One region of the Clostridium bornimense genome, then DNA from elsewhere that is predicted to be linked to it. Evidence: riboswitches for the same ligand, from Rfam matches in the RefSeq annotation. Region 1 holds a riboswitch; the other holds the start of a gene.
What was found. Region 1 has a riboswitch for glycine ahead of CM240_RS13850 (serine hydroxymethyltransferase). Riboswitches for the same ligand answer to the same signal wherever they lie in the genome.

Region 1 (15,503 bases):
CTCCTATATAAATAATTATATACTTATAATTATTATATCATAAAGATATATTTATTATAAAAAATACCGCCTATTCTTTCTTCATAATACTGTATTTCTATTTCTTTACTAACAATATAGATTTTCGACTTATATATTTAATATTATTTAATAAATTTATCTATAGCTTGATTTAGTTGTTTTACTACCTCTTCATCTCCAGTTTCTATAGCATCGACAACACAATTTTCTATATGATCTTTCAATATAATCTTACCAATATTATTAATTGCTGATTTCACTGCTGATACTTGTATCAATACCTCACTACAGTCTCTACCTTCTTCAACCATTTTTTTTACTGCTTCTAAATGTCCTATTGCTCTTGATAGTCTATTTACTACAGCTTTAGTATTTTTATGATTGTGATTATGTGTATGCTTCTCACTCACTCTCTTTATCTCCTTTAAACTTTTTAATTAATTATATATCTATTTTCTGCCACTTTCCATCTAAAAATCGTTTTAATAATATAAGTCCTCTCAATATTATATCGAAAGCATATCCCATCCAAACACCTAGTAATCCTAATTTAAATACTACTCCTAATAAATATCCTACTCCAACCCTTCCAATCCAAATACCTATTAAAGTTGAATACATAGGAAATTTAGTATCACCTGCACCTTGTAGTGCACCTGTAATTATTTGAGTTAGTGCAGCAAAAGGTTGAAATAGTGCAATTAACCTTAAAACACTAACCACCATACCTTGTATTTCTTTAGTTTCAGTAAATAAATTCGCAAACTGCGGTGCAAAGAAAAAAAATATAATTGCAATTATAATCATAAAAATTGTAGCCATAACATCTGATAAGTAGACTATATTCTTTGCTTTTTTTATATTACTTTCTCCAATACTTATTCCTACCAATGTAGCTGTAGCAATCCCAAATGCCATTGCAGGTATATACGTATAACCCTCGATATTCCCTGCAATATTATGAGCTACATATGCTGATATTCCTATAGAAATTATCATACTATTATATACTAATTGACCAATTCTCATCACTAATTTTTCTATTCCTGCTGGAATACCTATCTTTAAGATAGAAATTATCATCTTCTTATCTATTATCATATTTTTATAATTAAGTTTAACTTCATTACCTTTCATTAATTTTACTAAAAGAATTATCACATTTACTATTCTAGAAGTAGTAGTAGCTAATCCAAGCCCTAATATACCTAATCCTAAATTAATAAAAATAGCATTAAAAATTATATTTATTATATTTGAAACCCCCACTGCTATCATAGGTGTCTTGGTATCTTTAATGGCTCTTAAACAACTTGATAATATAATAGACAAACATAGAAATATTAATGGTACTGTTACAATCATATAATATGGAAGGGTATATCCTATAAGATCTATTGATAATCCAGAAATCATAAGAATTGGTTTATAGAATGCAATACTAATTACTCCAATTATCAATCCAAGAACTATACCTATTATACTGGATTGTTTTATGGCATTATTGACTTTCTCATAATCTTCTCTACCAAAATTTCTAGAAACAATAGTTCCTGTTCCAATACTAACTGCAGAAAAAAATGCAATGAATATATTTACTATTAAATTAGTAACACCAATGGCAGCTATAGAATTATCATTAATATGTCCAGCAAAATACGTATCTGTTGTTCCTAGTAATGTTTGAAGAATATTTTCTACTATAACTGGTATAGCTAAACTAAATATAATAGTAATATCTTTTTTATTATTTTTATAAAACCCCATAACACACCCTCCTAATATCCCCCTATGAGGGATATTAAAATGATAGCATTACAACATAAGTATTGCAATAAAAAGTTACGTCACGTATATTTAAATTTACATAAAAAAATAGAGCCTCTCTATTTAAAGGCTCTATCTATAATACTATATGATTCAATTAATTTTCATTAGTCTCTTCCTTTTTTATCCCAAATATAACAACTAAAACACCTATTATTGAAATAACAGCAGTTAATAGGAATATTCCATTAATACCTGCTTGGATATTGTTCTTATTTACATCAAAAACAATACCATCTATTGCTGCTGCAAATAAAAGAGAAAGTGAATTCATAAATGTTAATAAGGAAGTTCCTATTCCCCATTCTGATGGATCCAATGCAGCTTGTGCTGATGGTGTAATTGAAACTGCTCTAAAACTTTCTGCAACTCCTGTTAATGCTAATGCTACAAAATAAACTATTACTGGTGTGTTACTAGTTGTAAAGCCCATTACCAAGAATGAAACTGCTACTAATCCAGTTGCAATAACCATTGCTTTTTTCGCATTTCCTGCTTTTTTACTAACCCATGCTCCAACGATAACTGGTAATATCATTATAAGTACCATACGTGGAAATTGAAGTGTTCCTGAAATTGTTGCAGATTGTCCCATAACCTTTTGTACTGATAATGGTGCATACATATTCATTGCTTCTTGATAGAAATATGCAATTACACCTATTATTATTAAAGTTCTATATCTCTTATTAGTAAATAAATTCATTGGTATAACTGGTTCTATCGCTTTCTTTTCTACTTTAACTAATAAAAATCCTAAAATAATTGCTACTATAAATCCTATTATTATTATTGGATTTGCCCATCCAATTTTGGGTGCATAATTTAATGATAACAATAATGAACTTAAAAATAATGCTAGCAATATAACACCAGGGAAATCAATAATTGCTTTTTCTTCTCTCTTCTTATTTGGAAGATTGAATCCAATAAGTAATACTCCTATTAATAATGGAATAACTGGAAATACTATTCCTAGCTTTAACAATCCTGCATCTGTTAATATACCTGCTATAATACTTCCTGCAAATCCACCAACTGCAATAGAACTTGAAAGTAATCCCATTCTTTTTGGTACATCTTTTGGTTCATAGATTTCACGTATTAAAATATATGGTGCCGCTGTAAATGCTCCTTGTGCTGCTCCTAGAATAAGTCTTAATATCATAAATGGAACAACTGTTTTTACAATTCCCATTCCTACACCGCAAATTATCCCTACAATACCAGCAATTACTATAACATTTCTTCTTCCAAATAAATCGCCAAGTTTTCCTCCAATTGGCGTTAAAATTGCTAAACCTAATGAAGCAAAAATTGTTAACGTTGAGAAATAATGCATTCCATTCATTTTTTCCAATAAAGGCCCTTGAATAACTGCTAAACTAAGCCCAAAGAATGCAATTGATAACATTAGACAAATACATCCTATAGTTACTAAAGTTTTCTTTGTTTTTGATAATGGAATTGCAACTGTTGGTACAGCATTATTTTCTTTCTCCATAAGTTTTCCCCCTTTTTATTTATTAATTCTGTTATTTATTATTTTCAAGCCATCTTGTTGCACAATGTGCTAAATATGCTGATCCTATTGGAAGTACATCTTCATTAAAAATAACTTTAGGATTATGACTTGGTGCCACATCCTTGTCAGGATATCCTGCTGATAGGAACATATATGCACCTGGTACCTTTTCCAAGATAACAGAAAAATCATCTGACGCACTTGCTTGTATTCCTGGAACCCCCATTTGTCCTGGAACGTCAAGCTCTGACATATATGAAAGAATTTCTTTTGTAAACTCTGGATTACAAATAAGTGGCGGAACTTCTGAAATCATTTCTACTTCAGCAGTACCTCTATAAACCTCAGCTATCTTACAAGCAACTTCTTTCATCCTTGATACCATAATTTCTCTATTTTCTACAGAAGTAGTTCTAATAGACCCTTGAATTTCTGCTGTTTCTGGTATAATGTTATTAGCTTCCCCCGCTGTTAATTTTCCTATTGTCATAACACAAGGACTAGAACTATTCACCTCTCTCGCAATTATCTCTTCTAATCCAAGATAAATTTGAACTGCAATATGGATTGGATCCACAGAAAGGTGTGGATATGCACCATGAGCACCTTTACCATGTACAGTAATTTTAAAACCATCATTTGAATACATCATAGTATTTTGATCATTATACATATGTAAGCCTACTGGCATTTTCCCAGGTCCAACATGATAAGCAAGGGCTGCATCTACTTTTGGAGATTCTAAAATTCCTTCTTCAATTAATGCTTTTGACCCTTGAAATATTTCTTCTCCAGGTTGAAATGCTAATTTTACTGTTCCTTGTATAGATGCTTCATTTTCCTTAAGCATTTTTGCAGCTCCTAATAGCATAGCGGCATGCAAATCATGACCACAGGCATGTACTGCTTTACCGTTTTTACATGCAAAAGGTTCTCCACTCTCCTCCTTCATCGGCAACGCATCCATATCTGCTCTCAATAAAATTGTTTTTCCTTGTCCATTTCCTACTGTTGCAGTTACACCACTTCCACCTATTACTTTAGGTTCATATCCCATCTCTTTTAATTTTGACATTACATACTGACAAGTATTTGGTAACTCCATACCAACTTCTGCATTTTCATGTATGTATTGTCTGTTTTTTGATAATTCGTCTTTTAACTCATTTGCTCTTTCAAAATAGTTCATACAAATACCTCTCTTAATTTTTATTTATTAATTTAATCAAGAATATGATATAATTCCTATTATTTCATCATTATAATCTAATATTTTTACTATGTAAACTTATTACTTTTTATAAAATTTTCTGAAATTCAACACTATATTAACTATTTTTCATTACATTATTAAGTTTAAACACTTTTTATTACTTTTTTATCCTACTATGTATACTTTTCCCAAAAGCATCTTCTACTGCTTCAACTAAAGCTTCATTATATGTAGGATGCGCTTTCATAGCTTTTGTCAAATCTTTATCTGTTAATTTATTAGCTATTGCTGTTGATAATTCACCAATCATATCAGTTGCTCTAGAACACATCATCTGAGCACCAATAATTGCATGGTAATCCTTCGTGAAAATCACTTTGATGAATCCTCTTTCGTCATTTGATAAAATTGCCTTACCATTAGATGATGTAATTGTTTTTCCTACAACAACTGGTATGCCCATGTCCTTTGCTTCTTCTTCAGTGATTCCTACACTTGCAATTTCAGGATCTGTATATACACAACTTGGTATAACATCTAAATTTAAGGTAGGAACTATACCATTCATTTTTTCAACTGCTACAATGCCTTGCGCTGAAGCTACATGTGCTAACTGAATTCCCTTAATAACATCACCAATAGCATAAATACCTTTAATTGATGTTTCGAAGTCTTCATTTACTAATATCTTATTTCTTTCTGTATCTATACAAATGGAAGTATCAAATAAATCATCAATAGAGGAACTTCTTCCGATGGCTAAAAGAATTGAATTACCTTCAACTGTATGTAATTTTTCTTTTTCCTTAAAACTACATATTAGCTTATCATTTTCTTTTGATATACTTTCAACCATCGCATTTGTATGAATATTTACATTTCTTTTCTTTAATATCATTTTTAAATTCTGAGAAATTTCTTTATCCATACTAGGTAATATTCTAGACATTGCTTCGATTATAGTTACATTTTTACCTAAGGAAGCAAATATAGTGGCAAATTCTACACTGATAACTCCTCCCCCTATAATAATTAAATTGTCACAATTGATATTAGGATTTGTTAATAAATCATCACTGGTAACTACCCCGGGAGTATTAACTCCCGGAATTTTAGGTATAGCTGGTTTAGATCCAGTAGCAATCAAAATTTTAGTTCCTTTAAGTTCTATTAAATCATCACACGTTCTTACCTTAACAATATTATCTTTGAAAATCTTTGCCGTACCTTTAAATAAAGTTATATTATTAGCTTTAAATAATTGACCTATTCCACCTCTTAATTTTTCAAGAACTCCATCTTTATATGAAAAAATCTTTTCTATATCATAACTTATTTCACTATGTATAATTCCATATTCTTCACTATGCTGCATTTTTCTATATAATTCTGTAGCATGAATTAAAGATTTTGTTGGTATACATCCTCGATTTAAACAAGTTCCACCAAGTTCTCCTTTTTCAATTACCGCCACCTTCATTCCTAGCTTTGCAGCTTTAATAGCTGCAACATATCCGCCAGGACCAGCTCCAATTACTATTAAGTCATAATTAGTGTCCATTTACTCTACACCTTCTCTCTATATGTCTTGCTCTTTTATCAAGTCTACAATATCATTTAGCATTTTTTCTTCTATAGCTTCTTTACATTGATACTTAGATAATTTCTCACAAATTGCTGTTTTGTTAAAAATTGTATTGTTAATAAGTTGTGCGAGATTTAATATAAAGTCTTGTTCCATAGCATCAGAATATACTCCTATTTCATCTATAACCCCACTTTTAACACCAAACTGTAGTTGAATATCTCCCCAATCGAATCTATTACTTATCTCATATTGGAAATTTATTTTTCTTCCATACTTCCAATCCCATGATCCGAACTTTTCGATTTTTTCTTGTAGCAACACCTTATCAATACACTCTTCATCTAACCTTTCTGGAGTACAATTATAAGTTTCACCAAAAGCTTCGAAGAGCTTATCTTTTAATGATGATATTGTTATCTCTTCACATAAGGAAGATAAATTTATTACTCTAGACTTTACAGAGTCTACCCCTTTAGATTTTAATTTATCTTTTGACACATTTAAATATTTAGATAAATCCTGCATGTTTACATTAACCATTAATGTACCATGATGATAACAATTATCTTTTACTTGATAGAAAGCATTTCCTGAAAATTTTCTTCCATCTATAGTTATATCGTTTCTACCATTTTTCTCCGCCTTTAATCCAAATTTCTCTAATGCCTTTATAATCACTTGAAGTTGCCTTTCAACACTGTAATTTTCTTTATGCACAAGAAATGTAAAATTTAAGTTACCTAAATCATGAAATACTGCGCCTCCTCCAGATAGTCTTCTAGCTAAATTGCCTCCGTTTTCTTCTAAAAACTCTACTTTGCATTCCTTCCAACTATTTTGATTTCTACCAATAACCACAGTATTCTTATTTTGCCATAAGTATAAAATACACTGATTTTTTTCTACATTCTCTAGCAACATTTCTTCTAGAGCTAAATTATGATATGGATTTGTGTTCTCAGTTTCTATATAAGTAATTTTTTCTATCATAATAACCACTCTCTTTCAAGTCTTATTTTATTTATATCTTAATATTGGATTACGTGCCGCCTTAACTTCATCAAGTCGTCTAACTGCTGTTGAAATCGGAGCTTCATGTAATTGATCTGGACTATTTTTTGCTGTATTATATAAATCACGTAAAACTTCAATAGCATTATCTAATGTTTTCTTTGATTCAGTTTCTGTTGGCTCTATCATTAAAGCTTCATGTACTATTAATGGGAAGTACATTGTTGGTGGATGAATATCTTTATCTAACAATCCTTTTGCTATATCCATAGCAGATATTCCTGTTTCTTTCTTTAATGACTCAAGACTCATAACAAATTCATGCATACATGTCTCGTTATATGCCATAGTATATAAATCAGATAATTTTGCCATCATATAATTTGCATTTAACACTGCATTTTTACTTGCCTCGGGAATTCCCTCTTTTCCTAAAGTTGCAATGTATGTAAGGGCTCTAACAACTACAAGAAAATTTCCGTAGAAGCTCTTGACTTGTCCTATACTTTCTAATCTATATTCAAATTTTCCATCCTCATCTATTGAAGGGTTTGGTAAGAATTTAGATAATATTTTCTTACATCCTACTGGACCACTTCCTGGACCTCCACCACCATGTGGTGTTGAAAATGTTTTGTGGAGATTAGTATGAATAACATCAAATCCCATGTCTCCAGGTCTTGCTACACCCATGATAGCATTTAAATTTGCACCATCATAATATGCTAATCCACCAGCTTCATGTATTATTCTAGTGATTTCAAGAATATTCTTATCAAATAATCCTACTGTATTAGGATTAGTTAACATTAATCCAGCAGTATCATCTCCAACTACTTCTTTTAGTTTTTCTAAATCTACTAATCCATCTTCTCCTGATGGAATACTTACAACAGTAAATCCAGCCATTACTGCACTAGCAGGATTAGTTCCATGTGCTGAGTCAGGTACTATAATTTTTTTTCTTTTAAAGTCTCCTCTGCTCTCATGATATGCCTTAATAAGTAATAATCCTGTAAACTCACCATGTGCTCCTGCTGCTGGTTGTAAAGTCATATCATCCATTCCTGTTATTTCACATAAATATTTTTTTGTTAACTCCATTACCTCAATACAACCCTTCATAGTATCTTCCGGTTGTAATGGATGTATCTTTGTGAATCCAGGCAACTTAGCCATATCTTCATTTATTTTAGGGTTATATTTCATAGTACAAGATCCTAATGGATAAAATCCATCATTTACACCATGAGTTTTCTTAACTAATTCTGTATAATGTCTACTTAAATCATTTTCTGAAAGTTCTGGTAATTTTAATTCTAACTGTCTCTTATCCTTATCTCCAACTTCATAAATATCAACATCACATTTAGGTAATAGAGTACAACCAGTTCCTTCGCAACTTTTTTCAAATATTAATTCCATACCCTACACCTCCTTAAGTATTTCAACAACTTTATCTATTTCTTCTTTACTGTTCATTTCTGTACAACACCATAATATTTCATTATCAGATAAAGGATATCCACCTAAAATTCCGTTATCCTCTAAAGCTTTTAAAACACTTCGTACCGGTGCTTCAGATATTGTTACAAATTCATTGAAGAATGGCTTATCGTATTTTAGTTTTTGTCCAACTTCACTTAATTTCTCAGACATATATTTAGCTTTTGACATACTTTGAGATGCAACTTCTTTAATTCCTTTACTACCCATTGCTGCTAAATAAACTGATGCAGTTAATGCACATAATGCTTCATTTGAACATATATTACTTGATGCTTTTTCACGTCTTATATGCTGTTCTCTAGCTTGTAGTGTTAATACAAAAGCTCTTTTACCTTCTACATCAGTTGTTTCTCCAACTATCCTTCCAGGTAATTTTCTCACCATTGAATCTATGGAAGCCATAAAACCAAGATATGGACCTCCACATGATAATGGCATACCTAATGGTTGACCTTCACCAACTGCAATGTCAGCGCCATATTCTCTAGGAGTTTTTATTACCCCGAGTGAAATAGGGTAAACACCCATAACATACTTTCCACCTACACTATGTATACACTCTCCTAATTCTGATGCATCTTCAATATTTCCATAGAAATTAGGTTGTTGTACATATAAACATGCAGCTCCAGCTTCTAAATTATTTTTAAGAAATTCTATATCTGTTACTCCATCCTTTTCTGGAACTATAACAAGTTCCATTCCACTACCACTACAATATGTTTTCATTGTTTCTATAACTTGAGGATTTGTTGTTGCTGAAACATACGCTTTATTATGCTTTCTATCTCTACACATTGCTAATGATTCAGCAGCTGCTGTTGCACCATCATATACAGATGCATTAGATACGTCCATCCCTGTTAAATTACATATCATAGTTTGGTATTCAAAAATTGATTGTAATATTCCTTGACTTATTTCCGCTTGATATGGAGTATAGGCAGTGACAAATTCTTCTTTACTTGTAACACTATTTACTATAGAAGGTATATAGTGATTATAAGCACCTGCCCCTCTAAATATTGAACAAAAAACCTTATTTTTATTAGCTATACTCTCCATAAGTTTCTTGACTTCCATTTCAGAAAGTCCATCTGGTAAATTTAGTTCCCCTTTAATTTTCACTTCTTCAGGAACGTTTTTAAAAAGATCATCTATACTATTAACGCCTATTGCATCTAACATTTCTTTTTCTTCTTTAATAGTAGTTGAGACATATGATCCCATACTGTTTCACCTCGCTTTTGTTCTTCACTTACGATTATTACTCTTGTTCACTTTCAACAAACTTAACGTAATCATCTTTTGAAAGTAATTCTGATTTATCTGTTATATTTCCTACTTTTATAAACCATGCATCATATGGATTTTCATTTACCATTGCAGGATTATCTAAAAGTTCTTCATTTATCTCAATTACTTCTCCAGAAACTGGTGAATAAACATCTGAAACAGCTTTTACAGATTCTACATCACAAAATGCTGTTTCTACTTCTACTGAATCTCCTTCTTCAGGTAAATTAATAAATACTAAGTCCCCTAATTCAGATTGTGCATAATCTGATAATCCTATTAAAGCTGTAGCATCATCAATAAACTTTACCCATTCATGAGATTTTGTATATTTAATATCATCTAATAATTTCATAATAATACCTCCTAATTTAACATCCTCAGTATTTCTCTCTTATTTTTCTCCCTTTTTATAAAAAGGTAATTTAACAACTTCTGCTTCTATTTTTCTGCCTCTTACTAAAACATCAACTTTAGTGCCTATTTCTGTATAATCTATATCAATTAGTGCCATAGCTATTGGATAACCTAAATAAGGACAGTGTGTTCCTGAAGTAGTATGTCCAATTAGCTTTTCACCTACATAAACTTCTTCATGTTCTCTGATTATTCCACGTTTTAAGACTTTTAGACCTACTCTTTTTCTTGTAAAATCACCTTTTGCTTCTATAGCTTTTTTACCTATAAAATCATCTTTTGTCATCTTAACTGCAAATCCTAGTCCAGTTTCTAATGGATCTACTGTATCATCCATTTCATGTCCATATAGGGGCATGGCTGCTTCTAATCTTAATGTATCTCTAGCTCCTAATCCGCATGGAATTAATCCAAACTCTTCTCCAGCAGACATTAAACTATCCCACATCTTAGGTGCATCTTCATTACTTAGATATATTTCGTATCCATCTTCACCTGTATATCCTGTTTGAGAAACTATGCACTTCATTCCATCTACTTCTGCATTAAAGATACAATGATAATATTTTTTAGGTATATTTTCTTCTGAAGTAAGTTTACTTAAAATTTCAAAAGATTTTGGTCCTTGTAATGCAATTTGAGAAATAGAGTCCGATATATCTTCAAATATTACATTGCCAAATTGATGATCTAACATCCACTTATAATCTTTATCTTTATTAGCTGCATTAACTACTATGTAATAAATATTATCTTTATATTTATAAACAATTAAATCATCAACTGTCCCACCTTTTTCATTACACATTGGACTATATCTAGCTTGTCCATCAACCATATTTGTAAAATCATTTGTAAGAATCATTTGTAAATTCTTTAAAGCATCTTCACCTTTGCAAATAATCTCACCCATATGAGATACATCAAACAAACCTGCTTTAGTTCTTACTGCCATATGTTCTGATATTACTCCTGCTTGATATTGAACAGGAAGTAAATAACCTGCAAATGGTACTATCTTTCCGTTATATTTAACGTGTGTATCGTATAATGGTGTCTTTAACTCCATATTTTCATCTCCTTTATTGGTATAATGGATACTTATCACATATTTTTGTTACTTCGCTTCTTATATAATCAGCTTTTGTATCAAAATCAGTTATAGTTAATTTAATTAATTTCGCGATAACTTTCATATCTTCTTCTACTAATCCCCTTGTTGTTACAGCTGGAGTTCCTATACGAACACCACTAGTTACAAATGGACTTTCAGGATCATTAGGAACTGCATTTTTATTTAATGTTATATATACTTCATCTAATCTATTTTGAAGTTCCTTACCTGTTATATTCATATTTCTTAAATCAACTAACATCAAATGATTATCTGTTCCACCACTTATTAAATTGAATCCCTCATCAATTAATGCATCTGCAAGAGCTTTAGCATTTTTTATTACTTGTTGTTGATATACTTTAAATTCTGGTTTTAATGCCTCTCCAAGACAAACTGCTTTTGCTGCTATAACATGCATTAATGGTCCACCTTGAGTTCCTGGGAAGATAGCTTTATTAATTGCCTTTGCATATTTCTCCTTACACATTATTATTCCGCCTCTTGGCCCTCTTAATGTTTTATGTGTTGTAGTTGTAACTATATCTGCATATGGTACTGGACTTTGATGTAATCCTGCAGCAACTAAACCTGCAATATGTGCCATATCTACAAATAATATTGCTCCAACTTCTTTTGCAATATCGTGAAATACATCAAACTTAATTTCTCTTGGATATGCAGAAGCACCTGCAACTATCATCTTAGGTTTATGTCTTATGGCAAGTTCTCTTACTTTGTCATAATCAATAACACCAGAATTTTCATCAATATTATAAGGAATAAAATTATATAAAATGCCAGATTGATTAACTGGACTTCCATGTGTTAAATGTCCACCATGAGCTAAATTTAATCCTAATACAGTATCTCCTGGTTTTAAGAATGCTGCATACACAGCCATATTGGCATTAGCCCCTGAATGTGGTTGTACACACGCATGTTCACATCCAAATAACTCCTTAGTTCTATCAATAGCTAACTGTTCAATTACATCTATTTCCTCACATCCACCATAATATCTCTTTCCTGGATAGCCTTCAGCATATTTATTAGCTGGTACAGTTGCCATTGCCATCATTACAGTTGGTGAAATAATATTTTCAGAAGCAATTAGTTCTAAATTCCTTCTTTGCCTTTTCATCTCTTTTTTTAGAGCTTCCCCAACCTCTGGATCGCATTTAGAAATCGATTCCATAATTTCATTAATCATATACAAGTTCACCCTTTCTGTTGCACCTTCTGCTATCTCAAAATAAAAAAACAGAGATAGCAGAAGATATATTTAATATCTTCAACTATCTCTGTCCTTAAACCTGAAAGATTCCTTCTTAATATATAAAAAAGTTGCTTCGTCGGTACGCCATTGTTCTCCAGAGTTTCGTCCAAATTTGATCCCTTTGCCTGAGAGTTTTTAAGCCCCTTCGGCGTTGTATCAACATTACAATCTCTCTCAAATTCTTCATCCGAACTTATTTTGAATTTATATTTATTGTAATCAATTCCTTATTTAACGTCAACGATTTTTATTTATTTATTAATAATTTTAGGTTTTCACTACATTAAACTTAATAAAATAAATTATTTATTATCTATTTGTTATTTTTTAAAGAATATCCCTTGTTTTCGATACTATATTACAAATTTAATCTTACAATAAATTTTGTGATAATAACCTGTATCCTTTGGGAACACAAATAAAAATGCACCTACAAATGATCGATATATTTACTATCATTTGCGATGCATTCCATACTGCTATTATTATTTTAAATTAAATTATTTTTTTATCTTATATCTATAAAAAACAAACCTCTGAATTAAATAGCTGAGAAAAAATAAAGCAATATCTACAAATATTTTAATAAAAGTCGCATCTATAAATTTTGTAGACAATATAGATACTAAAAATCCACTACAAAACATTTGAGAAATTACTAGTAATATATATTTTATTACATCGGAGACCCTATCAACTCCATTAAATACCCATCTTTGACTTAAGAAAAAATTTAAACTTCCAGAAAAAATTCTAGATATGATTGTTGCCTCCATTACATTCATCGGTATACTAAATAAAATTTCATTAGTAAGTACAGTAAAAATAGATAAATCTACTACAGCACTAATTATTGATGAACCAGCAAATTTAAAAAGTCTATTAATTATATTAATAATTTTTCCAATATTACTACTATCTTCATCATTGTTTATCTTTTCTTCCACTTTTATCACCCTTATAATTTAATTGTCAAAAATATACTTACCCTAACTTTGATATTATACCATCATATTTAACTAATTATAAATAAATTTTTATAAAATTTTTTGTAAAGTAATTGTTTATTCAATTATTAAAACACTTATTGATATAATAATACATAACCATCCTATAAGAGTATAAACCATCAGATAAAATGAAGATGTTCCGGCAATCTCCATTACTCCTCTTAATAAACTTCCAACTGTTAATATTGCAATACCTGAATTATAAATATTATAAAAAAATCTATATTTCTTTTTATTTACTATACTTGGTATAAACAACATAATAATTCCATAGAAAAGAACGCCTCCTACTAAAGGATATAGAAACATATATGTCATGTAAGGCGAAGTAACTCCATGTCCGAAAATGCCATAGACCTTATTAAAAATAAATGCAAATATAGTTGATATTACAAAAATTACTATTGTTTTTAAAAACTTCTTTCTAATATCCGATATAAACAATATCACTAACCTCCCTTTCTTCAATTCTCTTACCATTTGTTGTAGGCTTATTTATTACTTCCCCCATAAATACCATTGATGAAGATCCTCCACCATCTAAATTATATGCGACAGTGCATCCTTTTTCTTTAAATACTTCTGCTAACTCTTCAAGAGAGAATCCTTTACTTTCACTAGTTCTACCATCTGATACAACAGCAATATAATGTAGCGGTGCAACTTGTCCTATAGCAGTTCTTGGATTACTATTCATAGACTTAGCTACTTCGTCATTAGCATCTACTACAATTTCCCCATCTTTAATTAATGCTGGTCCAAAAGAAATTATTTGCCATATATCACTACCTAATTCATCCATATCAGTGTTATTTTCATTTATAATTTTAAAGTTACCATCGTTATCAATTACCAAAGCTTCATCATTATCAGAAGTTCTCTTTGTTTCCCTGTATGATATTCCATTACGTAAAACATAACCAGCATCCCTAAATCCGTAAAAATCTCCATTTATAGCAAGAATAGCATTATGCTCTTTTGCAATTTCCGATGTTTTTTCCTTAATATTTCTGCCATAAGTATTTTCCGCAAAAGCTGTTTTTAGTAAAGCCTTATCTTTTATTGTAATATCCGCAACATAATAAGTTGTTTCATCCTTTCTCTCTGTTTCAATAGATATTTCAATATTGTCATCAGAGTAACTATTCTCTGAAACCACAGATTCCGTTTCTTTTGTTGTATCACTTTCACTCTTATTAGCTGATGTTGTATTACTATCACTGTTATAACTTTCAACAGTTTCTTTCGATTTAGGTATAACAAAGGTGTCTAGCAACACAAAAGTTGAAAAAGATATTATTATAATTGTGACTATTATTGCCCACCTATATGGTTTTTTAAAAAACTCCAACTTTTTTTCTCTCCTTACTTCTTTTTTTAAATATGAAATGTTTTTGAATAAAATAGCTAATAAAAAATAATATACTATCAACTATTATCTTAGTTACTGTCAAATTTACGAACTCGGAAGATAATCTAGATACTATAAATCCACTAGCCCCCATCTGAATAATAAAAAGCATTCCATATTTTATAGCTTCCCTAGTATCTTTATTTCCGTTAAATACCCATCTTTGATTAAGTAGAAAATTAATAATCCCAGAACATATCCTTGCCATTATTGTTGCTTCAATAATTCCTAGTGAAGATGTATATAGCATTCCACTAGTGAGAATAGAAAACACTGTTAAAT
Region 2 (15,503 bases), on a different replicon from region 1:
TACTAAATCATACATATATTAATCTTCTTTAATATCAATAGCCTCAACAGGACAACTATCTCTAGCTTCCATCGCTTCATCTATTAAAGCTTCATCTATTTCTTCTTCAATCGCTTCTGCTTTACCTTCTTCATCATCTAAATTATAAACTTCAGGACACATTGATGCACACAAACCACATCCTATGCAAGTATCTTTATTTACAATAGCTTTCATTTCGTACCTCCATACCTTTTAAACATTTTATATTAACTATCTATATTATTATGTTTAAATATATATTTTATTCATAAAATATGTTTAGATTTTTCCACCAGTTACGTTTATTATTTCTCCAGTAATAAATGAACTATCATCACTACATAAAAATAATGCAACCTTAGCAATCTCTTTTGCTGTTCCCAATCTTCCAAGTGAACACATCTCTTCTATATCTTTTTTTTCCTCTTCCGTAAAGTGTTTATTCATATCTGTATCAATGGCTCCTGGTGCAATAGCATTAACTCTTACTCCCATAGATGATACTTCTTTTGATAATGCTTTTGTAAATGCATTTATAGCGCCTTTAGAAGCAGAATAGATTGTTTCACAAGAAGATCCATGTTCCCCCCACATAGATGATATATTAAGAATAACACCTTTCGCATACATCATTGATCTCAAAACTTCCCTAGATAACAGATAAACTGACTTAAAATTAATATCCATTATATTATTAAAATCACTTATAGTAGTATCAACTAACATATTAAAAGAAGATATTCCGGCATTATTTACCAACACATCAATCTTACCATATTTACTTATTATTGAATCTATCATTGAAACAACAAATTCTTCATTAGATACATCACCAATAAACCTCTCTACAATACCATATTGCTGCAATTCATTGAAAGTTATATCACCATATTCTGTATCATTTTTATAATTTATAATAACTGTAGCACCATTCTTTATGAACTCTTTTGAGATTTCTTTTCCTATCCCCTTAGATGCTCCTGTAATTAATGCTACTTTTCCATCAAGTTTCACTTTTTTCACCTCTATCTAAAAATAACTCAGCATCTTAACTGAGTTAATCTTAATATCATACTATATAATTGCTTTTAAGCACTTTATCTTAATACCCATATCTGAAAACATTTTTTCATGTTCTGTTTCTACATTACCTTCGAAGTCGCTATTGTGTAAATCATAGGTTATGTATTTAATATCCATATCACATTCTTTAAAATACTCTAATGATTCTTCAAATAGATTATCATCATCAGTCTTAAACCATATCTCCGTTCCTGGCTTTGAGAAATTTTTGTACTGTAATAATTGCCTTGTATGGGTTAACCTTCTTTTCTTATGTCTTTCTTTTGGCCAAGGATTACAAAAGTTAATATATATTCTACTTATTTCATCCTTATCAAAAATTTCATTAATAAGTGCAATCTCAAATGCCATTAGTTTTACATTATCTAAATCAACACCATTATCAATATACTCTTTTTCTATATTTCTCTTTGCTAATACTAATACTTCATCTTTTATATCTATAGCTATATAATTAATATTTTTATTTTTTGATCCATGAACTGAGACAAAAGTTCCTTTACCACATCCAAGCTCTAAATAAATCGGATTATCATTATTAAATAATTGTTGCCATTTCCCTTTATATTCTCTAGGGTTTGTTATAAAAAAATCACAACTTTCAAGCTCTGGTCTCGCCCATGGTTTTCTTCTAATTCTCATAATAATTCACTCCATCTTTTCTGTTTCAAAATTTATTATACATATATAATATCCTTTTATCAAATAGTAAAAGATAAATATATTAAAATCCCTATAAATATTATCATAATTTATCCGATATATTTTATATCAATATATTAATAAGTATCACATAGGGGTGACTATAATGAACGTAATAAAAAAGGATGGATCTATACAAAACCTAAATATCGAAAAAATTCAAACTTCAATAATAAATGCTTCAAATGATATAAATTTCTCTTTAAATTCATCAGACATTAAAGATATTAGCAACGAAATTATCACTGTATTGAATAAAATAAGAAAAGATAATACTTCAACATACGAATTAGTTGGTATAACAATAAAATCATTAATAAAATTAGGTTTTAGAGATATTGCTAAAAGCTATTTTTCTCATAATTTAATATAAATCAATAAAAAATGTTGCAAAGTAACTTTGCAACATTTTTATTAATTTCTATTTTGAATAATCGTAGAATCCTTTTCCACTCTTTCTTCCAAGCCATCCAGCTCTTACATATTTTCTAAGTAATGAATTAGCTCTGTATTTAGAATCTCCAGTTTCTTTAAATAATACATCCATAATAGCAAGACATACATCTAATCCAATAAGATCTCCAAGTGCTAATGGTCCCATTGGATGATTAGCACCAAGTTTCATAGCTGTATCAATATCTTCAACAGATGCTATTCCTTCTGATAGAATACCTACTGCCTCATTGATCATTGGAATTAAAATTCTATTCACAACAAATCCAGGTGCTTCAGCAACTTCAACACCTTGCTTTCCTATAGCTTCTGTAAGCTCCTTAACTGCATCAAAAGTTTCTTGTTCAGTAGCCATACCTCTTATTATTTCAACAAGCTTCATTACTGGAGCTGGATTAAAGAAGTGCATTCCAATAACCTTTCCTGGTCTCTTAGTAGCTGCTGCAACTTCAGTAATTGAAAGTGAAGAAGTATTAGTAGCTAAAATTGTCTCAGCTTTACATACCTCATCAAGTTCAGCAAAAATTTGCTTCTTAATATTCATATTTTCAACAGCAGCTTCTATAACTAAATCACAATCTGCTACATCATTTATATTAGTAGATCCTGTTATTCTAGTCAACGCAGCAACCCTATCTTCTTCTGTCATTTTTCCTTTTGAAACTAATTTATCAAAAGTTTTAGTTATCCCATTTAATCCTCTTTCAATAAATTCATCTTTTACATCTCTTAATACAACTTCATATCCTTTTACTGCAAATACTTGAGCAATTCCAGACCCCATAGTACCTGCACCAATTACACATACCTTCTTCATACTAAAATCCCCTTTCTAGCTATATATTTTAATTTAGAAGAAAGAATCAACTGAAAATTTAATAAGTCAGCTGTTCTTTCTTGTTTCTAATATCTAATCTTCCATTTTTTTAGCTTTTACTTGCTCAATAAGTTCTTTAACAACATTCTTATAATCACCTACTAAAGCAAGATCAGCTAATTTCATTATAGGTGCTGATTCATCTTTATTAATAGCAATTATATATTCTGAATCAGCCATACCACTTGTATGTTGAATAGCTCCAGATATTCCAACTGCAATATAAATTGTTGGTTTAACAGTTTTACCAGTTTGTCCAACTTGAAGTTCTTTATCAATCCAGCCTTTTTCTATCGCAGCTCTTGAACCAGCAATTTCTCCACCTAAAACATCTGCCAATTCTTTTAAAAGTTCAAATCCTTCAGCTGAACCTATTCCTCTTCCACCAGCAACTATAAAGTTAGCTTCAGAGATATCAGCAACATTCCTTTCAACTTTAACTTTTTCTATAACCTTAGTTCTTATATCACTTTCTGTTAAAGCAACTTCTACATCTACAATCTCACCTTTTCTATCACTTTCAGGAAGCTTATCAAAAACTCCTGGTCTTACTGTAGCCATTTGTGGCCTGTGATTTTCACAAACGATTGTAGCAATTAAGTTACCACCAAATGCAGGTCTAGTAGCTAAAAGATATCCACCTTCAGCATCAATATCTAATCCTGTACAGTCAGCAGTTAATCCAGTTTTTAATCTTCCAGCTATTCTTGGTCCTAAGTCTCTTCCTATGAAAGAAGCTCCAACTAAAAATACTTCTGGTTTCTTTTCATTTACTAAATCACAGATTACTTTAGTATATCCATCTGTTGTAAAATCTTTTAATAATGGACTTTCACAAACTAAAACTTCGTCAGCACCATGTGCTACTAATTCATCTGCAAGCGATTTTATATTTTCACCAAGTAATACTGCTACTACTTTAGTGTCTAATTTTTTTGCAATTTCTGTACCTTTTCCAACAAGCTCTAATGATACTTTTTGAAGTACGCCGTCTCTTTGTTCAGCAAATACCCAAACGCCACCCTTATAATCTGCTATATTCATCATTCAATACCTCCCATAATTTAGATGTAATGTTTCTCTACTAATTTTTCTACTGCATATGCTGCAGCTTCTTTTGCTGGTAAATTTTTAATCTCTCCAGCACCTTTAACTTCCTTAGTAGAACTCTTCTTAACTTTTGTAGGAGAACCCTTTAATCCTAATGAAGCCTTATCTACATCTATATCATCGGCACTCCATACCTTAACTTCCTTGCCAAATGTTTCAAATATTAACTTTGCATTCATATATCTTGGCTCATTTAATTCTTTTATTGCAGTTAATAGCACTGGAGTTTTTACTTCGATAATTTCATAACCATCTTCTAAAGCTCTATTTACTATTAATTTATCTCCTTTCACCTTAACATCTTGAACATATGTTATTTGAGGAATTCCTAAGTGTTCTGCAATTTCAGGTCCAACTTGAGCTGTATCTCCATCAATAGCTTGTCTTCCACAGAATATGATATCATATTCAAGCTTTCTTAAAGCTCCTGCAAGTGCACTTGATGTAGCAAGAGTATCTGCACCGCCAAGTACTCTATCAGTAAGTAAAATAGCTTCATCTGCTCCCATAGCCATTGCTTCTCTTAATATTTCTTCTGCTTGTGGTAATCCCATAGTAATAACAGTAACATGAGCGCCTAAGCTATCTTTTAATGCTAATGCTTCTTCTAAAGCATGTTTATCTTCTGGGTTCATTATTGATGCAACACCATCTCTAATTAATGTTCCCTTAACTGGGTCTATTTTAACAGCTGTTGTATCTGGAACTTGCTTTATGCAAACTACTATCTTCATTTATATACCCCCTCATTATCTAAAAATGCTTCCAGCGATAACCATTTGTTGTACTTGAGAAGTACCTTCATAAATTTCAGTTATCTTAGCATCTCTCATCATTCTTTCAACTGGATACTCTTTTGTATATCCATATCCACCAAACATTTGAACAGCTTTTGTTGTTACATCCATAGCTACATTTGCAGCTAAAAGCTTAGCTCTTGCAGCATCAACTGTATATGGAAGTCCTTGGTCTTTTTTCCATGCTGCTAAGTATACTAAATGTCTAGCTGATTCAATAGCTACATCCATATCAGCCATCATCCATTGTAATCCTTGGAATTTATCTAAGCTCCTACCAAATTGCTTTCTTTCCTTCATATAAGCCTTTGCTTCATTAAATGCTCCTTCTGCAATTCCTAAAGCTTGAGCAGCAATACCAATTCTTCCTCCATCAAGAGTCTTCATTGCTATTCCAAATCCCTTACCTTCTTGTCCAACTAAATTTTCCTTTGGAACTATACAATCTTCAAAAATAAGTTCAGTAGTTGATGATGCTCTTATACCTAATTTATTTTCAACTTTTCCTATAGAAAAACCTTTGAATCCTTTTTCTATTATAAATGCAGATATTCCCTTAGTTCCTTTGCTCTTATCAGTCATAGCAAATACAACAAAAGTATCAGCAACTCCACCATTTGTTATAAATATTTTTGATCCATTTAAAACATAATGATCTCCTTCTAATACAGCTGTAGTTTGTTGACCTGCCGCATCAGTTCCAGCATTTGGCTCTGTTAATCCAAAAGCACCAATTTTTCTTCCGGAAGCTAAATCTGGTAAGTACTTAGCTTTTTGATCTTTATTTCCGTGTTGATTGATTAATGATGCACATAATGAAGTATGAGCTGACAAAATAACCCCTGTTGTACCACATACTTTTGATAATTCTTCAACAGCTATAATATAAGATAATGTATCTCCACCTGCTCCTTCATAATCTGTAGCAAACGGAATTCCCATCATATTTAATTTAGCCATTTTTTCTACAGTTTCCATAGGGAATCTTTCTGTTTCATCTATTTCCGCTGCTAATGGTTTTACTTCATTTTCAGCAAATTCCCTTACCATCTTTTGAATGAACTTTTGTTCCTTTGTCAATGCGAAATCCATATTGTCCCTTACCCCCTATTATTTATTTTTAAATCTATCTAATTTTCTTTTTTCTACAAATGCTGTCATTGCATCAGTTTGATCTTCTGTTGAGAAACATTCACCAAATGCTTCTGATTCAAAAGCTAATGCTGTATCTATATCTACTTGCATACCTCTATTAATAGCTTCTTTACATAACTTAACCGCTATTGGTGCATTACTAGCTATTGTCTTAGCTAAAGCTTTTGCATTATTAAGTAATTCTTCTGGCTCATGAATAGAATTTACAAGACCTATTCTTAATGCTTCATCTGCTTTTATTACTTTTGCAGTATATACTAGCTCTTTAGCCATCCCCATACCAACTAATCTAGATAATCTTTGAGTTCCACCAAATCCTGGTGTAATACCTAACCCAACTTCTGGTTGCCCAAATTTAGCTTTATTTGATGCGATTCTTATATCACATGCCATTGAAAGTTCACAACCACCGCCTAACGCAAAACCATTTACTGCTGCAATAACAGGTTTTGATAATGTTTCGATTTTTCTAAATACATTATTCCCAAGTTTCCCAAAATTTCTTCCTTGAAGAACTGTCATATCTTTCATCTCAGATATGTCTGCTCCAGCAACAAATGCTTTTTCACCTGCTCCTGTTAAAACAACGGCTAAAACATCATCATCATTTTCTATAGTTGTAAACACTAAGTCTAATTCTTTTAATGTTTCACTATTTAATGCATTTAATGCCTTAGGTCTATTGATAGTTACAACAGCAATATTATCCTCTTTCTCAAGGATTACATTCTTTAACTCCATGACTAATCCTCCTACTTAAAATTTGTTAAACAAATAACAAATATAATTAAAAAAATTTACCCCCAAAGTATATATAATACTTACATATTATATTATATCTTCCAATGATATAGATTTCAATACAATTTTTATCTCCTGTTCATAAGATAAGATATTGTTAATAAACTTTCACTTAAATGTACATTTTCTACAATTATGTTTTCAGGAACCACTAAATCTACAGGAGCGAAATTCCATAAACCTTGAACTCCACCATCGATTAATACATTAGTAATTCTCTGAGCACTATTTTTAGGTACACATAAAATTGCTATATCCACTTTTGATTCTTTTAAAAATTTATCTAAATAATCAGTATCCATTATTTCTATATCTCTAATTTTTAGCCCGATTAATTTAGGATTAATATCAAAAATCCCCGTTAACTTAAATCCTAATTTATCAAAATTCATATAATTGGCCACAGCCTGACCAATATTACCAGCTCCGATAATTATAGTGCTATATTCTCTATTTAATCCTAAAATTTCACATATTTTATTATATAGATCCTTTACATTATATCCATATCCTTGTTGACCAAAATCTCCAAAACAGTTTAAATCTTGTCTTATCTGCGATGCAGTAAAACCAATTTTTTCCGAAAGCTCCTTAGAAGAGATTCTATCAACATCATTCACCATCAATTCTTTTAAATATCTTTGATATTTTGGCAATCTCCTCACTACTGCCATAGAAATCTTTTTTTTATCCATGTTTTCACTCCCTATATTAAATGACTTATATAAATCACTAGATTGTTAAATAATTATCTACATCTTTTAATTATACAATTTTAAAATATAAATTTATACTATAATTTAAAAACATCTACAAAAAAACTCTTTATAATAGTACAATATCTTAGAGGTGATTATTTTGTTTGTCATTAGTTGTAAAGACATCCATAAAAGCTATGGAATAAATGTAATACTAGAAAATATAACTTTTTCCTTAAATGAAGGGGAAAAATTAGGATTAATAGGTGCCAATGGTGCTGGTAAATCTACTTTGTTTAAAATAATCTCTGGTGAATTGTCCTATGATTCCGGTGAATGTTTTATAGATAAAAATAAAAAAGTGGGATATCTATCTCAACATCTCTCGTTACATAGTGATAATACTATTTACAGTGAATTGCTTTCTGTCTTCGATGAATTGCTATCAATAGAAAAGCAACTACTTGATTTGGAAGAAAAATTAAAAGAACCTTATGATGAAAGTAATTCAGATTATCATGATAAACTTATTAGCAAATTTACCACACTTACTGAACTATATTCAATAAAAGGTGGATATACTTATAAAGGTGATATATCAAAAGTACTTAAAGGGCTTGGCTTTAATGAAGCTGATTTTAATAAAAATATATCTATATTAAGTGGAGGACAAAAAACTCGTGTAGCTCTTTGTAAATTATTATTAACAAATCCAGATATCCTTCTTTTAGATGAACCTACAAATCATTTAGATTTAGATGCTATTAATTGGCTTGAAAATTATTTAAAAGATTATAAAGGTACTCTTATTATAATTTCTCATGATAGATATTTCTTAGATGCTATAACAAATAAAACTATGGAAGTATTCAATGGTACCTGTAGAATATATAATGGAAATTATACAAACTCTTTAGAAGAAAAGAAAAAAGCATATGAAGCTGATTTAAAGGCGTATAATCTTCAACAAGAAGAAATAAAAAGGCAAGAAGAAATTATTAAAAAATATAGATCTTTTAATAGGGAAAAATCTATTAAAGCTGCAGAAAGTAGACAAAAATCTTTAGATAAAATTGAACGTATAAAGGCACCTGTTAAAGAAGGACCTTCTGCTAGAATTACTTTCTTAACCTCTGTTAAAAGTGGTAACGATGTTCTTCATGTTGAAAATCTTAGTAAGAAATTTGAAACTAAAAATTTATTTTCTAATATCAGTTTTGAGATAAAAAAAGGATATAAAACTGCAATTATCGGTGAAAATGGTCGTGGTAAAACTACCCTATTTAACATAATAAGAGGTGTAATACCTAAAGACTCTGGAATTGCTGTATTAGGTAAAAATGTTAATATTGGATATTATGATCAAGAGCAAAAGAACTTATGCTTAGATAAGACTATTATTGATGAGGTTTGGGATGATTTTCCTGAACTTACTACTACAGAAATTCGTAGTGCCCTAGCTGCATTTTTATTTAGAGGCGATGATGTTTTTAAAGAGATAAAATATCTTAGTGGAGGAGAAAAATGTAGAATTAATCTATTAAAACTTATGCTATCTCAAAGCAATTTTTTATTATTAGATGAGCCTACTAATCACTTAGATATTCCTTCTAGAGAAGCTCTAGAAGATGCCATTTTAGGATATGATGGCACTATATTGGTAATTTCTCATGACAGATATTTCTTAAATAAAGTCGTTGATAGAATTTATGAATTAGAAGAATTTCAAATGAAAGAATATCTGGGGAATTATTCATACTATATAGAAAAGAAAACAAATCCAACGAGATTTGAACTAGAAGATACTTTTGATGGAAAAACTAAAACAAAAATAATAGCTGAAAAGAAAAAGAAACGTGAAGAAGAAAGAGCTCAGCGAGAAAAAAAGAAAACATTAAAAAAGATTGAAGAAGAAATATCTAATGTTGAAGATATTTTAAAGACCCTAAACGAGCAATTATGCTTAGAAGAAATTTACAGCAACCCAGAAAAATCTATTGAAGTAAATAATGAAATTAAACTTAATGAAGAAAAATTAGAATCTTTATATTCTAGTTGGGAAGAATTATCTTTATAAATTTGGGGGTTTTATGAAAAAATATATTTTTATTATCTCAACTGTAATTTCATTAATACTTTGTATATTGCTTTCTACTTCATATATAAAGTATTCAAATTTAGATTCAAAATTATCTTATGATAACTTGAATGTTAATAATATAGTATCTTCAAGGATTGAATTAAAAAAATCTTTGAATTATGTATCTAAGCCTATTTCTGATACTTTTATACCTATTTTAATGTATCACTCAATTTCAGATAGAGATCCATCTAATACATTATTAGTATCTCCTTCTGAATTTGAAAGTGAAATGGCTTGGCTTCACGACAATGGTTTTACTTCATTATCTTTAGATGAATTGTATTATTCATTAACTACTGGTAATGTTCCTGCAAAACCTGTAGTAATTACTTTTGATGATGGATATGATGATAATTATATTAACGCATATCCAATTTTACAGAAATATGGACTAATAGGCAATTTCTTTGTTATCACTGATTATATCGGTACAAAACCTGGATTTATGAATATTGATATGTTGAAAGAAATGTATTCTAATGGAATGATAATCGAAAGCCACACTTCAAATCATCAAGAACTAAAAAATATTAGTGATGATGCTAAAATATCATCTATAAAAAATGCTCAAAACTTTCTTAAAGAAAATTTAAATATAGATAGTAAATTTATTTGCTATCCAGTTGGTAGATATGATGAATCTACTAAAAATATTGTATCTTCTTTAGGGATTAAATTAGCAGTAACAACTGAACCAGGTTTGGCTAATATAAGTCAAGGATTAACTTCATTAAAAAGAGTTAGGATATCTCCAATGTCTTTAGAATCCTTTAAAAGTAATTTTCAAACTTTCATAAATTAATAAAAAGAGCTATTGTAAAACAACAATCTATGTTCTACAATAGCCTTAATTTATTCTATATTAACCTTCTCTTCCTTTATATCTTCAAAATATTTCTTTGTTTCATAAGCAACTACTCCACTCAAGCCTATTAACGCTATTAAATTTGGTATAGCCATTAATCCATTTACTATATCTGCCATTATAAATATTAAATTTAGTGGTAAAAATGCACCTATCGCTACTAATGCTATATAAATATATCTATATGGCTTAATTCCATTTATCCCAAAAATATATTCTGTACATCTTTCTCCATAATAATTCCATCCTAAAATAGTTGTGAAAGCAAAGAAAATTAATCCAATATTAACAATATATTTTCCTATATATGATATCGGTATTCCTATCATAAATGCTTCTGTAGTTAATTCTGCTCCTTCTAATGCACCATTACTCCACACATTTGTAACTACTAATGCTAGTCCAGTCATTGTACAAATTATTATTGTATCAAAAAAGGTACCGGTCATAGTTATCAATCCTTGCTTTACTGGTGAATTCGTCTTTGCAGCTGCTGCAGCAATTGGTGCACTTCCAAGACCTGCTTCATTTGAAAAAACTCCTCTTCCTACACCTCTTTGCATTGCAATAGCAACTGTTATTCCTGCACCTCCACCTAAAGCTGCCTTAGGATTAAATGCACTAGTTATTATAAGCGATATGGCATGTGGAATCTCTTTAATGTTACATATTAATAAAAGAATTACTCCTAATATATAGAATATAGCCATAAATGGCACAGCACTTTCTGCTACCTTAGATATCCTTTTTACTCCACCTAATATAACAATTGCAACAAGAATAGTTATAATAGTAGCTGTTATTACTAATGGTACATTAAACAATATTTTTGTTGAATTGGATATAGCATTTACCTGTGCAAATGTACCAATCCCAAAAAATGCAACACCAATTCCAAAAAGTGCAAAAATCTTTCCTAACCACTTTAGTCCTAATCCTTTTTCTATATAATACATAGGACCACCAGACATTTCTCCATTTTTATCTACTACTCTATACTTTATGGCTAAAACTCCCTCTGCGTATTTTGTAGCCATTCCAAAAAAAGCTGCAATCCACATCCAAAATAATGCTCCTGGTCCTCCATATTGTATTGCTGTAGCTACTCCTACAATATTACCGGTACCAATAGTAGCAGATAAAGCTGTACATAAAGCTGCAAATGAAGATATATCTCCTTTGGCTTTATCATCTGTTTTCTCTTCATCTTTTCCAAAAACATATTTTAATGCTAATGGCAATTTGAACACCTGAAGTAAATTTAACCTTATAGTCAAATATACTCCTGTTCCTACTAATAGTATGAGTAACGGTGGCCCCCATACTATATTGTTAATTTTTTCAAAGACTTCTGTTAGTATCTCCATAAATTTTCCTCCTCAACGTATCTTTTGAGAAGATTGGAGTTTATTATATTCTTTTTTACTCCTCTCCCCTGTCCTTTTACCTGAGAGTTTCGATAGTTTAATCTATCTTGCTCCTTCGGTGCTCATTCTATCAATGAGTCTCTCCAAGGGCTCGTCCAATTACGGTCCATATCTTAACGATGCCTGAAAGTTTTTTCATCTTCGGCGGACTAACCCTCTCCCGCAATCTTCATCCGAACACTTTTTATTTCTTGTAAATTATATTATTATTTCTTATTCAAAACAAGCATTTATATATAATTACTTTCAATATATTTCTTCATATTTAATATCTATTATTTCTCATTTATTATCTTATTATTTCATTATTACTTTATCTTTTTAATTGTATTATTTTTTGTTATAATTGTAATATATTTAAGGGGGTATATTTTCTATGCTTAAGCTTTCGACATTGCTAAAATTTAATAATATTATTATTCAGTGCCATGATAACCCAGATGCTGATACTATAGCCTCCGGTTACGGATTATATTGTTACTTCAAATCACACAATAAATCTGTAAAATTAATTTATTCTGGAAATATTATTACGAAACCTAATATTATACTTATGATAGATTTATTAAAAATACCTATAGAGCATGTTACTACTTTAAAAAATCCTGATCTTCTAATAACAGTTGATTGTCAATATGCTCAATCAAATGTTACAAAATTTCCTGGAGAGAATATTTGTATTTTTGATCATCATATAACTAATAATACTACTTCAGATTTTAATTGTATTCATCCTAATTTAGCAAGCTGTTCCACTCTTATATGGATGCTTCTAAATAAAGAAAATTTTTCTCTAAACAATAATATTTCTTTATCTACAGCTCTGTATTACGGATTATTAACTGACTCTAATAACTTTTCAGAGCTATATAATGAAAATGATAGAACTATGAAAGATTCTCTCACTTTTGATATTTATATTATAAAGCAACTTATTAATTCAAATTTGTCATTAAATGATTTGACAACTGCAGGGTTGGCTTTACTAAACTGCAAAATGAATAAAAAGAATAGATTTGCTACTTTTAAATCGGATCCTTGTGACCCAAATATACTAGGATTTATAAGCGATTTAGCAATCCAAGTTGATACCATTGATACTTGTATCGTTTATTATGAAAATAAAGATGGTATTAAATTTTCTATAAGAAGTTGCAATAATAAACTAAAAGCTACTGAATTAGCTGAATTTATCTCTAAAAATTATGGTTCTAGCGGCGGACATAATCATAAAGCTGGAGGCTTTATCAGTGCTGAATCTTTCTATAAAATACATAAATCTATTAATATATCTAATTATATGATTAATAAAACAGAAGAATTTTTTCTTCATATTAATTAACATAGAAGGAGTATAAGAACAATATTTGTTCCTATACTCCTTCTCCATTAAATTCTGGTATATAACTTTCTATATTAGTTCCTTCATCTTGTATAAAAGCATTTGTTATTCCTAATTTTATAGCGTAATTTATAAGACTATCATAATGTCTGTTATCTAAATATCTATTTATTTCATCATATTTACTAGCATTATTTAATGGAATATATTGATTCATTATACTGATATATATTTTATCTCCATATTGCTTATATAAATAATCTATTATTTTCTTAGAATCAAACAATAGTCCTGGTAACATTAAGTGCCTCACTATAACACCCTTTTGCAATATATTATTTTCATCAAATGTTGGATTTCCTACTTGTGATACCATTTCTTCAATAGCCTTTGTTGCAAAAATACTATATTCTTTTGCATTAGAATATCTAATAGAAAATTTGTTATTTAAATACTTAAAGTCAGGTATGTATATATCAATGTAACCATCTAGCAGTTTTAAAGTTTCTATCTTTTCATATCCACTTGTATTATATACTATAGGAATATTTAGCCCTTTGTTCTTAGCGATATCCAATGCAGATATTATTTGAGGAACATATTGTGTTGCAGTTACAAGATTTATATTATGTGCACCTTTCTCTTGTAACTCTAAAAATATCTCACTAAGTCTTAATATAGATACTTCCTTTCCAACGCCTTCTTGACTTATAAGATGGTTCTGACAAAATACACATCCAAGAGTACAATTAGAAAAAAATACTGCTCCTGACCCATTAGTTCCTGATATGCACGGCTCTTCCCACCTATGAAGTGCAGCTCTAGAAATCTTGATATCTCTTCCAGACTTGCAAAACCCAACCTTTCCTTCAAGTCTATTTATACCACATTCTCTTGGGCATAGCTTGCAACTCTCTAATAAAATCATTTTATTCATTAATATTCATTAACTCCCATTATATCATTTATATTCTTTCTCACTTTTTTCCTTGGTTTTTCATCACCACTATAACCAATAGAAATTATTAGATCTACCTCTTTATCTTTTGGTATATTTAAAATTTTTCTAATCCCTTTTTCCTTAAACCATCCAATTATACAAGTACCTAATCCTATATACGTTGCATAAAGACATATATTCTCTATCGCCATCCCCATGTCAAGAGATGTAAAATCTTTTTTCTTTACTATTTCTCCTATTTTAGATGTAAGATTTCTCTTTTCTCTTACAGCTATAATGAATGCTGGTGCTTGTAATGCAAATTTATTCATTCCAATAACTGGATCATAAATGCATTTACTTAATTCCTTTACCTTAGAATCTTCATCAACAATTATAAACTTCCATGGCTGTGCATTACAAGCAGATGGTGCAACTCTACCTGCTTCTATACACTCTATAATTTTTTCTCTTTCCACCTTTTTATCTATATAATTTCTAGTACTTTCTCTTTTTAATAATAATTCTTTAAAATCCATATTTATCTCCTAATTATTTCACTTCATTATATATCTTATAATTCTTTATATAACATTATAACAAATATATGAATAGTAAAGAAATACTGCCGATGGAGAATTCAAATAAATTCTTCATCGGCAGTATTTTTCTATATATTTTATCAATAATCAATTTAACTTTCCAAAGTATAAAATAGTGTTTTTATAATTTATATAATAAACATTACTACTACCTTACTATTTTTCTAGTTATAGTTCCTATACCAATACCCATCATTATTACACCCAGTAGCATTTCAATATCACCTAAAAAATATGTATTTTCTAAAGGTTCTCCAGCATTATATCCAACACCAGTAAAGGCTCCAACACTAGAATCAAAAGCTATTTTTAAATCATTCCAAAACTTCATTATAGAACAATTCCTTATATAATTAACGGTATATTTAACTGTTTCTCCATTTATATCTAATCCAAAAATCAAAAAAAGTATTGAAAAAATTATTATAATAACTAAAGAAGAAATCGCTGCATTTTCTGGTCTCTCTCCATATCCACATGAAAACCA

Region 2: it holds a riboswitch for glycine, as region 1 does, so the genes downstream of both, CM240_RS05740 (alanine/glycine:cation symporter family protein) here and CM240_RS13850 (serine hydroxymethyltransferase) in region 1, are expected to answer to the same signal.

Annotation. Positions count from the first base shown of each region.
Region 1 covers NZ_HG917869.1:104,875-120,377, reverse strand. The annotation lists gene CM240_RS13900 (metal-sensing transcriptional repressor) at 144-431, opposite strand; gene CM240_RS13895 (MATE family efflux transporter) at 463-1,788, opposite strand; gene CM240_RS13890 (MFS transporter) at 1,946-3,352, opposite strand; gene CM240_RS13885 (M20 family metallopeptidase) at 3,384-4,562, opposite strand; gene lpdA (dihydrolipoyl dehydrogenase) at 4,744-6,147, opposite strand; gene lplA (lipoate--protein ligase) at 6,166-7,164, opposite strand; gene gcvPB (aminomethyl-transferring glycine dehydrogenase subunit GcvPB) at 7,192-8,610, opposite strand; gene gcvPA (aminomethyl-transferring glycine dehydrogenase subunit GcvPA) at 8,614-9,924, opposite strand; gene gcvH (glycine cleavage system protein GcvH) at 9,962-10,345, opposite strand; gene gcvT (glycine cleavage system aminomethyltransferase GcvT) at 10,385-11,476, opposite strand; gene CM240_RS13850 (serine hydroxymethyltransferase) at 11,490-12,734, opposite strand; glycine riboswitch at 12,824-12,900, opposite strand; glycine riboswitch at 12,904-12,987, opposite strand; gene CM240_RS13845 (GtrA family protein) at 13,301-13,747, opposite strand; gene CM240_RS13840 (hypothetical protein) at 13,865-14,254, opposite strand; gene CM240_RS13835 (phosphodiester glycosidase family protein) at 14,235-15,161, opposite strand; gene CM240_RS13830 (bifunctional glycosyltransferase family 2/GtrA family protein) at 15,148-15,503, opposite strand, start outside.
Region 2 covers NZ_HG917868.1:1,298,933-1,314,435, reverse strand. The annotation lists gene CM240_RS05800 (ferredoxin) at 19-216, opposite strand; gene CM240_RS05795 (SDR family oxidoreductase) at 301-1,035, opposite strand; gene trmB (tRNA (guanosine(46)-N7)-methyltransferase TrmB) at 1,096-1,746, opposite strand; gene CM240_RS05785 (ATP cone domain-containing protein) at 1,913-2,179, shown strand; gene CM240_RS05780 (3-hydroxybutyryl-CoA dehydrogenase) at 2,228-3,076, opposite strand; gene CM240_RS05775 (electron transfer flavoprotein subunit alpha/FixB family protein) at 3,170-4,180, opposite strand; gene CM240_RS05770 (electron transfer flavoprotein subunit beta/FixA family protein) at 4,201-4,980, opposite strand; gene CM240_RS05765 (acyl-CoA dehydrogenase) at 4,996-6,135, opposite strand; gene CM240_RS05760 (short-chain-enoyl-CoA hydratase) at 6,154-6,939, opposite strand; gene CM240_RS05755 (redox-sensing transcriptional repressor Rex) at 7,068-7,694, opposite strand; gene abc-f (ribosomal protection-like ABC-F family protein) at 7,858-9,774, shown strand; gene CM240_RS05745 (polysaccharide deacetylase family protein) at 9,788-10,642, shown strand; gene CM240_RS05740 (alanine/glycine:cation symporter family protein) at 10,693-12,072, opposite strand; glycine riboswitch at 12,131-12,229, opposite strand; gene CM240_RS05735 (DHH family phosphoesterase) at 12,509-13,474, shown strand; gene CM240_RS05730 (radical SAM protein) at 13,506-14,402, opposite strand; gene CM240_RS05725 (nitroreductase family protein) at 14,411-14,953, opposite strand; gene CM240_RS05720 (pentapeptide repeat-containing protein) at 15,165-15,503, opposite strand, start outside.